One region of the Streptomyces sp. BYX5S genome, then DNA from elsewhere that is predicted to be linked to it. Evidence: riboswitches for the same ligand, from Rfam matches in the RefSeq annotation. Region 1 holds a riboswitch; the other holds the start of a gene.
What was found. A riboswitch is a leader RNA that binds a small molecule or an ion and turns the genes downstream of it on or off. The one in region 1 is predicted to bind glycine.
Positions count from the first base shown of each region.

Region 2: linked by a shared signal. The riboswitch ahead of gcvP (aminomethyl-transferring glycine dehydrogenase) and the one ahead of gcvT (glycine cleavage system aminomethyltransferase GcvT) in region 1 are both predicted to bind glycine.

Region 1 is NZ_CM138829.1:6,740,771-6,746,947, reverse strand. Features, by position in the region: gene glyA (serine hydroxymethyltransferase) at 1-11, opposite strand, end outside; gene gcvH (glycine cleavage system protein GcvH) at 20-397, opposite strand; gene gcvT (glycine cleavage system aminomethyltransferase GcvT) at 465-1,580, opposite strand; glycine riboswitch at 1,648-1,745, opposite strand; glycine riboswitch at 1,746-1,845, opposite strand; gene ACYBSK_RS30355 (AAA family ATPase) at 1,970-2,620, shown strand; gene ACYBSK_RS30350 (enhanced serine sensitivity protein SseB) at 2,740-3,555, shown strand; gene ACYBSK_RS30345 (enhanced serine sensitivity protein SseB C-terminal domain-containing protein) at 3,682-4,479, shown strand; gene ACYBSK_RS30340 (ABC transporter permease) at 4,830-5,834, shown strand; gene ACYBSK_RS30335 (ABC transporter substrate-binding protein) at 5,964-6,177, shown strand, end outside.
Region 2 is NZ_CM138829.1:2,648,019-2,654,195, reverse strand. Features, by position in the region: gene ACYBSK_RS12065 (DUF5999 family protein) at 25-225, shown strand; gene gcvP (aminomethyl-transferring glycine dehydrogenase) at 277-3,162, opposite strand; glycine riboswitch at 3,348-3,443, opposite strand; gene ACYBSK_RS12055 (PRC-barrel domain-containing protein) at 3,567-3,941, shown strand; gene ACYBSK_RS12050 (DNA polymerase IV) at 3,908-5,329, opposite strand; gene ACYBSK_RS12045 (MerR family transcriptional regulator) at 5,376-5,996, opposite strand; gene ACYBSK_RS12040 (bifunctional nuclease family protein) at 6,162-6,177, opposite strand, start outside.

The sequences.
Region 1 (6,177 bases):
TTCTCGGTCATGGTGCGGGTCAGCTCCCGGAGAACTCGGTGTACTCGTCGGCGGAGAGCAGGTCCTTCGGCTCCTCGGCAAGGCGGACCTTGAACAGCCAGCCACCCTCGAAGGGGGCCGAGTTGACCAGCGCCGGGTCGTCCACGACGTCCTGGTTGATCTCGGCGACCTCGCCGGTGACGGGGGAGTACAGGTCGGACACCGACTTGGTGGACTCCAGCTCGCCGCAGGTCTCACCGGCGGTGATGGCGTCGCCGACCTCGGGAAGCTGGACGAACACGATGTCACCGAGCGCGTTGGCCGCGTGCTCGGTGATGCCGACCGTCGCCACGCCGTCCTCGACGGCCGACAGCCACTCGTGCTCCTTGCTGTAACGCAGGTGCTGGGGGTTGCTCATGATGAGAATTCTCCTGTACGCGGGAAGGTGCCGGTGACGGCGGGGCTGCTGGGCGGTGCTGTGAGGCTTACTTCTGGCGCTTGTAGAACGGCAGGGCCACGACCTCGTACGGCTCGTGCGAGCCGCGGATGTCGACCCCGACGCCCGCCGTGCCCGGCTCCGCGTGCGCGGCGTCCACGTACGCCATGGCGATCGGCTTGCCGAGCGTCGGGGACGGGGCGCCGGAGGTGACCTCGCCGATGACTTGGCCGTCGGCGACGACCGACATCCCGGCGCGCGGGACGCGGCGGCCCTCGGCGATCAGGCCGACGAGCTTGCGGGGCGGGTTGGCCTCGGCCTTCGCGGCGGCGTCCTTCAGGGCGTCGTGGCCCACGAAGTCGTCCCCGTGCGAGGTCTTCTCGAACTTCACGACCCGGCCGAGGCCGGCGTCGAAGGGGGTGAGGCCGGTGGTCAGCTCGTGCCCGTACAGCGGCATGCCGGCCTCCAGGCGCAGCGTGTCCCGGCAGGACAGGCCGCAGGGGATCAGGCCGTGCTCGGCGCCCGCCCCGGTCAGCGCCTGCCACAGCTTCTCCGCGTCGGCGGGCGAGACGAACAGCTCGAAGCCGTCCTCGCCGGTGTAGCCGGTGCGCGCGATGAGCGCGTCCACGCCGGCGACGGTGCCCGGCAGGCCCGCGTAGTACTTGAGGCCGTCGAGGTCGGCGTCCGTGACGGACTTCACGATGGCGGCGGAGTTCGGGCCCTGCACGGCGATCAGCGCGTACGCGTCCCGGTCGTCGCGGACCTCGGCGTCGAACCCGGCGGCGCGCTCGGTGAGGGCGTCGAGGACGACCTGGGCGTTGCCCGCGTTGGCGACGACCATGTACGTCGTCTCTTCGAGCCGGTAGACGATCAGGTCGTCGAGGATCCCGCCGTCCTCGCGGCAGATCATGGTGTAGCGGGCGCGGCCGGGGCCGACGGAACCGATGTTCCCGACCAGGGCGTGGTTCAGCAGGTCCACGGCTCCCGGCCCGGTCACCGTGATCTCGCCCATGTGCGACAGGTCGAACAGGCCGGCCGCGGTGCGCACGGCGTGGTGCTCGTCGCGCTCGCTGGCGTAGCGCAGGGGCATGTCCCAGCCGGCGAAGTCGGTCATAGTGGCGCCGAGCGAGCGGTGCAGGGCGTCCAGTGCGGTGGTGCGGGTCATGGGTGGTGTGCTCCCGGTGGCATGACGGCGGTGGCGGGGTCTCGGATCTCGTACGAGACGCGAGGCGCCCTCCCCATCTGTCATCGGAACCTGAGAGGTTCGCCCCGGAGGGCTTGCACCTTGGGTGGGGTCACGTCACAAGCGTGACCCACTTTTCAGATCTGCCTCGCCCGCGCGGTACGGGGCCTGAGAGATTCAAGGGAGGAACTTGCTCCTTCGGCGTCCGGGTACTCGATCGTCCCCGGAACTCTCCCGCGCGGATTCAAGCGGCCGGTATGCAGTTGCGCGCACATCATTGCATGCCCGGCCAACGGGGAAAGCCCTTGAGGGGCATTACCTTCTCTTTACACTTGAGGGGCAAGGCTGACGTGACCGGAACGGGGAGGACGATCACGGTGCACAAGGCAGTGGCGGGGGCTTATGGGGTTTCCGCGCCCGCGGTGGCGGGCGTGCGGATTCCCGGCCAGCGTTCGGTGCGGGACCTCCGGGGGCGGCGCGGGCACACACCGCGCAGACTCGCGTTCGCGGCGGGCGACCTCGTGGTGATCTCCGGACTCCCGGGCAGCGGCAAGTCGACGCTGATGCGGCGGGCGGTCACCGTGGTCCGGATCGACTCCCAGGACACCCGCGAGCGCTGGGCCGCGCGCATGCCGCGCTTCCTGCCGTACGCGCTGTACCGCCCGGTGGTCCGCGTCGCGCACTACGCGGGGCTGCGCCGGGCCATGCGCTCGGGCGCCAGCGTCGTCGTGCACGACTGCGGTACGCAGGCGTGGGTGCGCCGCTGGGTGACCCGCACGGCGAGACGGCGCGGCGCGGGCGTCCACCTGATGCTCCTCGACGTGCCCGCGGACACGGCCCTTGAGGGGCAGCGGGACCGCGGCCGCGGGGTGTCCCGGTACGCGTTCGCGCGGCACCGCCGGGCGGTGGGCGCCCTCGTCTCCTCGACGGAGCGGGGGGATCTGCCGGCCGGGATGGAGTCGGCGGTGCTGCTGGACCGGGCGGCGACGGAGGCGCTGGGCGGGATCACGTTCAGCGAGTGATCGCCGAGGCGTACGAGTTTTCGGTGACCGTCAGGGCGTACGCGTATCGTCGGCCCCGCGCGGGACGACGTCGCGTGCGGGAAGAGCAGCGCGCAGAACAGCAGAGGTTGATGGCAGTCATGGAGTTCCCAGGGGCCCCCGAGCCGGGGCACGGTCACGCCGAGGGGCAGGAGGGTGCGTTCTCCCATCCCGCGCAGGGCTGGCCCGCCAACGAGTTGGAGCAGGTGCTCGCCGCGGCCCTCGGCGAGGGGGCCTCAAGCTCGGCGGGCGCGCGGATCGTGGAGGTCCTCGGCCGCAGCCCTGTCTGGATCCCGCTGCCCAAGGGCGGCTCGAACGCCAGCCGGGACCTCGACCTGCCGAGCCTGGAGATCGAGGGCCAGGCCTACGTTCCCGTGTTCAGCTCCGAGCAGCAGTTCATGGCGGTCACCGGCGGCCGGATGGACTGCACGGTGGCCCCGGCCGTGGAGTTCGCGCGCGGGCTGCCGCCGCAGGTCGGCATCGCCGTGAACCCGGACGGCACGGTCGGCGTGCCGCTGCCGCCGCCGGCCGTGGCGGAGCTGGCCCGCAGCGGCCGCACGCCGCTGGACGGCCCGGCGACGGGGGGCCGCGTGGTGCTCTCCGAGCCGGACTGGCAGGTCGACCCGGTCGACTTCCTGGCCGTGGTCCGCGAGGAGTTCGAGGCGCTCGGCACGGTGCTGAGCGCGCGCCGCTGCCTCGCCGCCGTGGAGGACGCGGAGCCGTCCCTGTTCATCGGTGTGGAACTGACGCAGTGGGAGGGCTCCGCGCGCGATCTCCCGCTGGACGCGCTGGGCCGGGCGCTGGGCCGGACACCGGTGCCCTGGGCGGTGAACCTGGTGTTCCTGGACGTCACACAGGACCCGGTCGCGGACTGGTTGCGTACGCATGTACGCCCGTTCTACGTACGAGAAGGGTGACCACGTCCGTCAAGTCGGTGTCAGTATCGCCGCTTAAGCTGGTTTCATGACGTGACCGGTCGGCGCTTCGCTTTCCGGCCACGTGTGGAACACGGACGTATTGAAGAGCCGAAGGGGCGGTTACGGGTGAGTGCGTCGGGCACGGCCGCGGCCGGACAGGTCGAGCACATGCTGCGCCAGGTGACGCCGGGACGCTACGACGCGTACGAGGCGCTCCTCAAGGCCCTCGCCGACCCCGCGGCAGGCCAGGTGTGGATGCTGCTCTGGCACGGCCAGGCCGGCTCCCCGGACGCCCAGTACGGGAACATGGAGGTGGACGGCTTCTCCTACGCCCCCTGCGTCACCTCCGCCCAGGAACTCTCCGCCTCCGGCTGGTCGCGGGCGTACGAGGTGGTCAGCGGGGTCGACGCCGCGCGCACGCTCTACCCGGACCATTACGGCCTCTGGCTCAACCCGCACGCGCCGGGCGGCGGCGTCGGCATTCCCTGGCTCGACCTGCGGCGCATCGCGGGCGGCCTCGACCGGCAGCCGGCGGGGCCGCTGCGGCTCTCGGAGCCGACGATCGAAATCCCCCAGTTCTACGCCGTTCTGACCCAGAACGCCCACCGCACCACGGCGATCCGCTCCCTGCGCCGCGCCTGGGTCCAGCCGACGCTGGGCGCGCCCTATCTGGCCATCGGCCTGGACGTCTACGACACGTCTCCGGCCTCCGTGGACGCCGTCCGCGCGATGATGCAGCAGTCCATCCCGGCGGTGCCGGAGGGCCTTCCGGTGTCCACGGTCGCGATGTCGGACGAGTACGACCCGGTGGCGATGTGGCTGCGCCAGGCCCGTCCGTTCTACGACCGCGAGGCCCATGCCGCGCCTCCGGCTCCGGCGGGCGGTGGTTACGGCTACCCGCCGCCGCACGGCGCGACGTACTGAAAAGCTGTCCTCAAACGCCGGACGGGCTGGATCTTTCCAGCCCGTCCGGCGTTTGAGGACAGTCCTTATGCCCGGTTCCGCACCAACTCGCCCGGTCAAAGGCGGAGTTCGTCCCCCGCGTCCCAACTGCCCACCGTCCGAACCCCGTTCACCCCAGTTCGGATAACGGAACACCCCAGCAAGCATCACGGTTAGGCATCCTTTCGCCGTCAAGTCTGGCAACAGATCACACCCAGGTTGAAGACTCCCGCTCCAAGGGGGCTTCGCCTCTGTGTACGACGGACTGAACCACGCCGCCACAGCGGCAAGTGCGGGCCGGTCACCGCCGGTTGAGAGGGGTCCCTGCCACGATGACGGCACCATTGCACGACACGAGCGCGGAAGCGGAGCCGAGCGCACCGGTCGAGCCTGCCAAGGGAGAAGGAGCCCGCAAGGTCGAGGGCCGCTCGCTCAAGCAGATCGCCTGGAACCGGCTCAAGCGCGACAAGGTCGCCCTCGGCGGTGGCATCGTTGTCGTCTTCCTGGTCCTGGTCGCGATCTTCGCCCCGCTCATCGTCAGTCTGCTCGGCCACCCGCCGAACGAGTTCCACCAGGACAAGCTGGACCCGCTGACGAACCTGCCGCAGGGCGCGCTCGGCGGCGTCAGCAGCGACTTCCTCTTCGGCCTCGAACCGAACAAGGGCCGCGACGTGTTCAGCCGGATCGTCTACGGCGCCCGCATCTCGCTGCTCGTCGCGTTCCTCGCGGCGATCGTCGCGGTGTTCCTGGGCACGCTGTTCGGCATCGTCGCCGGCTACTTCGGCGGCTGGGTCGACGCGGTGATCAGCCGCGTGATGGACGTGCTGCTCTCCTTCCCGCAGCTGCTCTTCATCATCTCCCTGGTCTCGGTGCTCCCGGACGACCTGCTCGGCCTGACCGGCAGCGGGGTGCGCATCGCCGTACTGGTCCTCGTCATCGGATTCTTCGGATGGCCGTACATCGGCCGCATCGTCCGAGGACAGACGCTCTCCCTGCGGGAGCGCGAATACGTCGAAGCGGCACGGTCGTTGGGCGGTGGCTCACGGCACATCCTCTTCCGCGAACTGCTGCCGAACCTGGTCGCGCCGATCGTCGTCTACATGACCCTGATGATCCCGACGAACATCCTCACGGAGGCGGCGCTGAGCTTCCTGGGCGCCGGTGTCCGGCCGCCCACGGCCTCCTGGGGCGGCATGCTCCGCGACGCCCTGGAGACGTACGAGCACGACCCGATGTTCATGGTCTTCCCGGGCGTGACGATCTTCATCACCGTCCTCGCGTTCAACCTCTTCGGCGACGGGCTGCGCGACGCCCTCGACCCGAAGGGCACCCGGTAACGCCGCGCGCGTCCGGCGTCACACGTCCAAACCGGCTTCACCGAACTGCGCCTGCATCACCGGCAGGCGGCTCGATTCCATGGTTCTCCGGCAGGTGTCCGGGACCGCGATCTCGGAGGTTACGAGAAAATGCCCACAGGTTCCTCGAAACGACGGCTCGCCGCCGGTGCCGCCCTCGTGGTCGCGGCTCTGGTGTCGACCACGGCGTGCGGTGGCGGTGGCGACGACGAGTCCAACGGCTCGTCGAAGGGCGCCGGTTACGACGCGGCGTACAACAAGATCGCCAACCCTTCGAAGAAGAAGGGAGGCACGCTGCGCATGGTCGGCAAGCAGGACCTGGACT
Region 2 (6,177 bases), 4.1 Mb from region 1:
ACTTCGCAGCGAAAGATCCCATCCATGTGCCAGCACCAGCCACTCTGCCCGACAGCGGAATCCGAGGACCGGGAAGCCGCGCTTCCCGTCGCTCACCACCCCGAGCAGGGATGGAGCCTCCTCTGCAACGGCGTCCTGCTCTTCGAGGACACCGGCGAGCTGCTGCCCAACGGCACGATCATCGCCCCGCACCGGCCACTGGGCCGTGTGGTGACGGCGGCGTAGGGATCCGCTGAGCGGGGCCGCGCGACCGTCGGTCGCGCGGCCCCGAAGCGATCAGCCCTCGTAGGCGTCGAGGGGCGGGCAGGAACACACCAGGTTCCGGTCGCCGAACGCCTGGTCGATACGGCGCACCGGCGGCCAGTACTTGTCCGCCGCCACCACACCGGCCGGGAAGACGCCTTCCTCCCGGCTGTACGCGTGCTCCCACTCACCGCCGAGCATTCCGGCCGTGTGCGGAGCGTTCCGCAGCGGGTTGTCGTCCGCCGGCCACTCGCCGGAGGCGACCCGCTCGATCTCGCCGCGAATCGCGATCATCGCGTCGCAGAACCGGTCGAGCTCGTCGATGTCCTCGCTCTCGGTCGGCTCGATCATCAGCGTCCCGGCGACCGGGAACGACATGGTCGGCGCGTGGAAGCCGTAGTCGATGAGCCGCTTGGCGACGTCGTCGATGCTCACACCCGTCGCCTTGCTGATCGGGCGCAGGTCCACGATGCACTCGTGCGCGACGAGCCCGCCGGGTCCGGTGTAGAGCACCGGGAAGTGCGGCTCCAGGCGCTTGGCGATGTAGTTCGCCGACAGCACCGCCACCTGCGTGGCCCGCTTCAGCCCCTCGCCGCCCATGAGACGCACGTACGCCCACGAGATCGGCAGGATCCCGGCGGAACCCCACGGCGCGGCGGAGATCGGGCCGACGCCCGTCTCCGGACCGGCGGCCGGCTGCAACGGGTGGTTGGGCAGGTACGGCGCGAGGTGCTCGCGGACGCCGACCGGACCGACGCCCGGACCGCCGCCGCCGTGCGGGATGCAGAACGTCTTGTGCAGGTTCAGGTGCGAGACGTCGCCGCCGAAGCGGCCCGGCTTGGCGAGGCCCACCAGCGCGTTGAGGTTGGCGCCGTCGACGTAGACCTGGCCGCCCGCGTCGTGCACGGCGGCGCAGATGTCGGCGACGTGCTCCTCGAAGACACCGTGCGTCGACGGGTACGTGATCATCAGCACGGCGAGCTGCTCGGCGTACTGCTCGATCTTGGCGCGGAGGTCCTCGATGTCGACCTCGCCGTCGTCGGCGGTCTTCACGACGACGACCTTCATGCCGGCCATCACGGCGCTCGCGGCGTTGGTGCCGTGCGCGGAGGACGGGATGAGGCAGATGGTGCGCTGCTCGTCGCCGTTGGCCCGGTGGTAGCCGCGGACCGCGAGCAGACCGGCGAGCTCGCCCTGCGAACCGGCGTTGGGCTGCAACGAGACCTTGTCGTAGCCGGTGACCTCGGCGAGCCGCTCCTCCAGCTCGCGGATGAGCGTCAGATAGCCCTGCGCCTGCTCGCCCGGGACGAAGGGGTGCAGCTGGCCGAACTCGGGCCAGGTGACCGGCTCCATCTCCGTCGTCGCGTTGAGCTTCATCGTGCAGGAGCCCAGCGGGATCATGCCGCGGTCCAGCGCGTAGTCCCGGTCGGCGAGCTTGCGCAGGTAGCGCAGCATCGCGGTCTCGGAGCGGTACTGGTGGAAGACGGGGTGCGTCAGGTACTCGTCGTCGCGCAGCAGCGCGTCCGGCAGCGTGTCCGCGACCTCGGCGTCCAGCGCCTCGATGTCCGCGTCGACGCCGAACGCGCTCCACACGGAGCCGAGTTGGGCCCGCGTGGTGGTCTCGTCGCAGGCGAGGGAGACGTGGTCGGCGTCCACGAGGTGCAGGTTGACCCCGGCCTCGCGCGCGGCGGAGACGATCCCGGCGGCCTTGCCCGGCACCCGCACGGTGAGGGTGTCGAAGTAGGCGCCGTGCACGACCTCGACGCCGCCCGCCGTCAGACCGGCCGCGAGCACGGTGGCGTAGCGGTGGGTGCGCCGCGCGATGGACTTGAGGCCCTCGGGCCCGTGGTACACGGCGTACATGCCGGCCATCACGGCGAGCAGCACCTGCGCAGTACAGATGTTGCTGGTCGCCTTCTCGCGGCGGATGTGCTGCTCACGGGTCTGAAGGGCGAGGCGGTACGCCTTGTTGCCGTCGGCGTCGACGGAGACGCCGACGAGGCGGCCCGGCAGCGAACGCGCGAACTTCTCGCGCACCGCCATGTAACCGGCGTGCGGCCCACCGAAGCCCATCGGGACGCCGAAGCGCTGCGTCGTACCGACGGCGATGTCGGCGCCCAGCTCTCCGGGCGAGGTCAGCAGCGTCAGAGCAAGAAGATCAGCGGCAACGGTGACAATGGCGCCCAGCTCGTGCGCCTGGTCGATCACGGGCTTGATGTCCCGCACGGCACCCGAGGCGCCGGGGTACTGCACGAGCACGCCGACGACACCGCGCTCGGCGACCTCGGCGGGGATGCCCTCGCTCAGATCGGCGACGACGATCTCGACGCCGGTCGGCTCGGCCCGCGTCTGGATCACGGCGATGGTCTGCGGCAGGGCGTCGGCGTCGACGACGTACACACCGTTCTTGACCTTGCCGACGCGGCGCGAGAGGGCCATCGCCTCGGCGGCGGCGGTGCCCTCGTCGAGCAGCGACGAGCCCGAGGTGGGCAGGCCGGTCAGCTCGGCGACCATCGTCTGGAAGTTGAGCAGCGCCTCAAGGCGGCCCTGCGAGATCTCCGGCTGGTACGGCGTGTACGCCGTGTACCAGGACGGGTTCTCCATGACGTTGCGCAGGATGACGGGCGGCGTGAACGTCCCGTAGTAGCCGAGGCCGATCATCGAGCCGAGCACCTGGTTGCGCTCGGCGAGCGACTTCAGCTCGGCGAGCACCTCGGCCTCGCTGCGGGCGGCCGGAAGGTCGAGCGCCTCGGCGCTCTTGATCACATCGGGCACCGCGGCCGCGGTCAGCTCGTCCAGCGAGCCGTAGCCGACCTGCGCGAGCATCTTGGCCTGAGCGGCGTCGTCGGGACCGATGTGCCGCTGCTCGAAGGGGATTCCCCGCTCCAGTTGGGAGAGCGGAATACGGTTGGCGGTCATTGCGGAGGCCTCCTGGTCATTGCGACCTGCGAGGGGCACCACGGCGCGGGTACCCGGACGGCCTCCCCCTCTGTCATCTCAACCTGAGAGCTTCACCGGCCCACCCCGCGAGAACACGGAACACACCGGCTTGCACCGTCGGTGAGAGCGGAAACCGTGCACCCCGCCCTGCTTTCCAGAGTGACCTCGTCCGTGCGGTACAGGGGCCTGAGAGATTCCGGGGAGGATTTGCTCCTTCGGCGCCCCCGACTGTCGTCGGAAGACTCTCCCGCACGGGTTCAACAGCCATTCGCCAGCCTACCAGCGGCTACGCGCCCCGAGCCCTCGAGTGGCCGCCTTCCGCAATGTGCTCTTTCGTAGTGCTTACACAGCAGTTGCGATCATCGCGATCAGTTGGAGGGCCCGTGCAGACCGATGTCGATCCGCGCAATCTGATCGGCCGCAAGGCGTTCGACCGCAACGGAGCAAAGGTCGGCACCATCGACGAGGTCTACCTCGACGACGCCACCGGCGTCCCCGAGTGGGCGGCGATACGCACCGGGCTGTTCAGCCGCGACGCCTTCGTGCCGCTCGAGCCCAGCGAATTCGTGGACGGCACGCTGCGCGTCCCCTTCGAGCGCGCCCTGATCAAGGACGCCCCCGACTTCGGCGTCGGCCGCCACCTCTCCCCCGAGCAGGAACTCCAGCTCTACCACCACTACGGCCTGGACATCACGGCCCCGCAGTCCCCCGATCTCTCCTTCGGTCACGTGGCGGGCGCGGAGGACGAGCCGACCTGATCACCGGCCGCCTCCGTGGTCTCCTCCACGAGCGGCAACGGCTCGGCCGCCTCCAGCTCCGGATCGTCGACACGAAACGTCCGCACGCGCCCCGGCACCTCCGCGTAGGGCGTCTCGAACCGCACGGTCACGCGCCCGAGCCCGCTCCCCTGCACCCACCCGGGACCGAACTCGGCGTGCCGCACATCGTGCCCGGCGAGCCACTTCCGCTCCTCGGGCTCCGGCTCGGGCACGGCAGGCGCCTCGGCCGCCTCCACGGCCTGCGCCGGCGCCCCGTCCCCCTCCGGCCCGCCGCCGGCCGCGGCCTCCTCCGCGGCGGCGAACTGCGCGAACAGGTCCTCCTGCGTGAAGTCGGCGAGCCCACTGACGCCGACGCCAAGCAACCGCACGCCGCCCGTCGTGTCCACGGACTCCAGCAACCGCGCGGCGGCCTCCCGCACCACCCCGGGGTCGTCCGTCGGCCCGCGCAGCGTCTCGGACCGCGTCAGCGTCGAGAAGTCGTAGCGGCGCACCTTGAGCACCACGGTCCGCCCCGACCGCTCGGCGGCCCGCAACCGCTCCACGCACCGGTCGGCGAGTCTGCGCACCTCCATCCGGACCCGCACCCGGTCGTGGATGTCCACGTCGTAGGTGTCCTCCACCGACACCGACTTGGAATCCCGCTCGGCGACCACCGGCCGCTCGTCGCGCGCCAGCGCCATCTCGTACAGGTGACTCCCCTGCGCCTTCCCCAGCAGCCGCACCAGCTCGTCCGCGCCGGCCTCTGCGATCTCCTCCACCGTGAGGATCCCGGCCCGCCGCAGATGGTCCCCGGTCGCCGGCCCCACGCCCGGCAGGATCCGCACGGACCGCGGGCCGAGCAGCGCGCGCTCGGTGCCGGGACGTATGAGCACCAGCCCGTCGGGCTTGGCCTCCTCCGAGGCGATCTTCGCGAGCATCTTGGACGCGGCGAGCCCCACGGACCCGGTCAGCCCGGTCACGCGCCGGATGTCGGCCCGCAGCCGCCGCCCCACGGCCTCGGCGGACTCGGCGTCCCAGGCCGCCTCACCGGCCTCCAGATCCACGAACGCCTCGTCCAGGCTCAGCGGCTCCACCAGCGGCGAGAGCGCGCCCAGGAGCGCCATCACCTGCTCGCTGATCGCCCGGTACAGCCGGAAGCGCGGCACCAGGTACGCGGCATGCGGGGCGAGCCTGCGCGCCTGCCCCATCGGCATCGCCGAGTGCACCCCGAACTTCCGCGCCTCGTACGACGCCGTGGCCACCACGCCGCGCGGGCCGAGCCCGCCCACGACGACCGCTTTCCCGCGCAGGCTCGGCTTGGCCGCCTGCTCCGCCGAGGCGTAGAAGGCATCCATGTCGAGATGCAGGATCGTGGGCGCGGTTCTCACACGTCCGATGCTGCCCTACGCCACTGACAATGCTGCCCCACGGCCCTCACACGGCGCGGTTGCGCCGCCTGGCGAGCTCGTCCGTGGGGTTCGGCGGCGTGATCGTCTCGCCGGTGTCCACCCGCTCGCCGTGCAGCTGCGAGAGCGCGGCCTCGACGTCCCGCCAGACCACGCCCACGGCGATCCCGAAGACGCCCTGGCCGCCCTGGAGCAGGTCGTGCACCTCGTCCGGCGACGTGCACTCGTACACGGTCGCGCCGTCGCTCATGAGCGTCATGCGCTCCAGGTCCCGGAAGCCGCTCTCGCGCAGGTGCTGCACGGCGGTCCGGATGTTCTGCAGTGAGACGCCCGTGTCCAGGAAACGCTTGACGACCTTGAGGACGACGACGTCCCCGAAGCTGTAGAGCCGCTGCGTCCCCGACCCGTAGGCCGATCGCACGCTGGGTTCGACCAGGCCGGTCCTGGCCCAGTAGTCGAGCTGTCGGTAGGTGATACCGGCCGCCGCGCACGCGGTCGGACCCCGGTAACCCACCTGCTCGGTCGCCGCCGCACCGCTCTCCCCCGCCACCACAGGCACGGCCTGCGGGCGCTGCGGAGTGTGATCGGCCGCGCTGCCGTGAAACAAGTACGGACCGCCCGTCGCCGTACCGTCGCCGCTGCTTCTCACGCCGACCTCCTCTTTGACCTGCCTCATCGACGGTAGGCAGTCACAGGGGGTGCGTCAACGAACGCCACACTAGGCACGCCGAGTGATAATCACCCTAAGAGTGGTTTCCCGTGTCCCACCGCGGGGAAAGGCTAGCCGAATGTCCCGAGGCCACCGGCCGACCGGTCACTGGCTGTTGGTG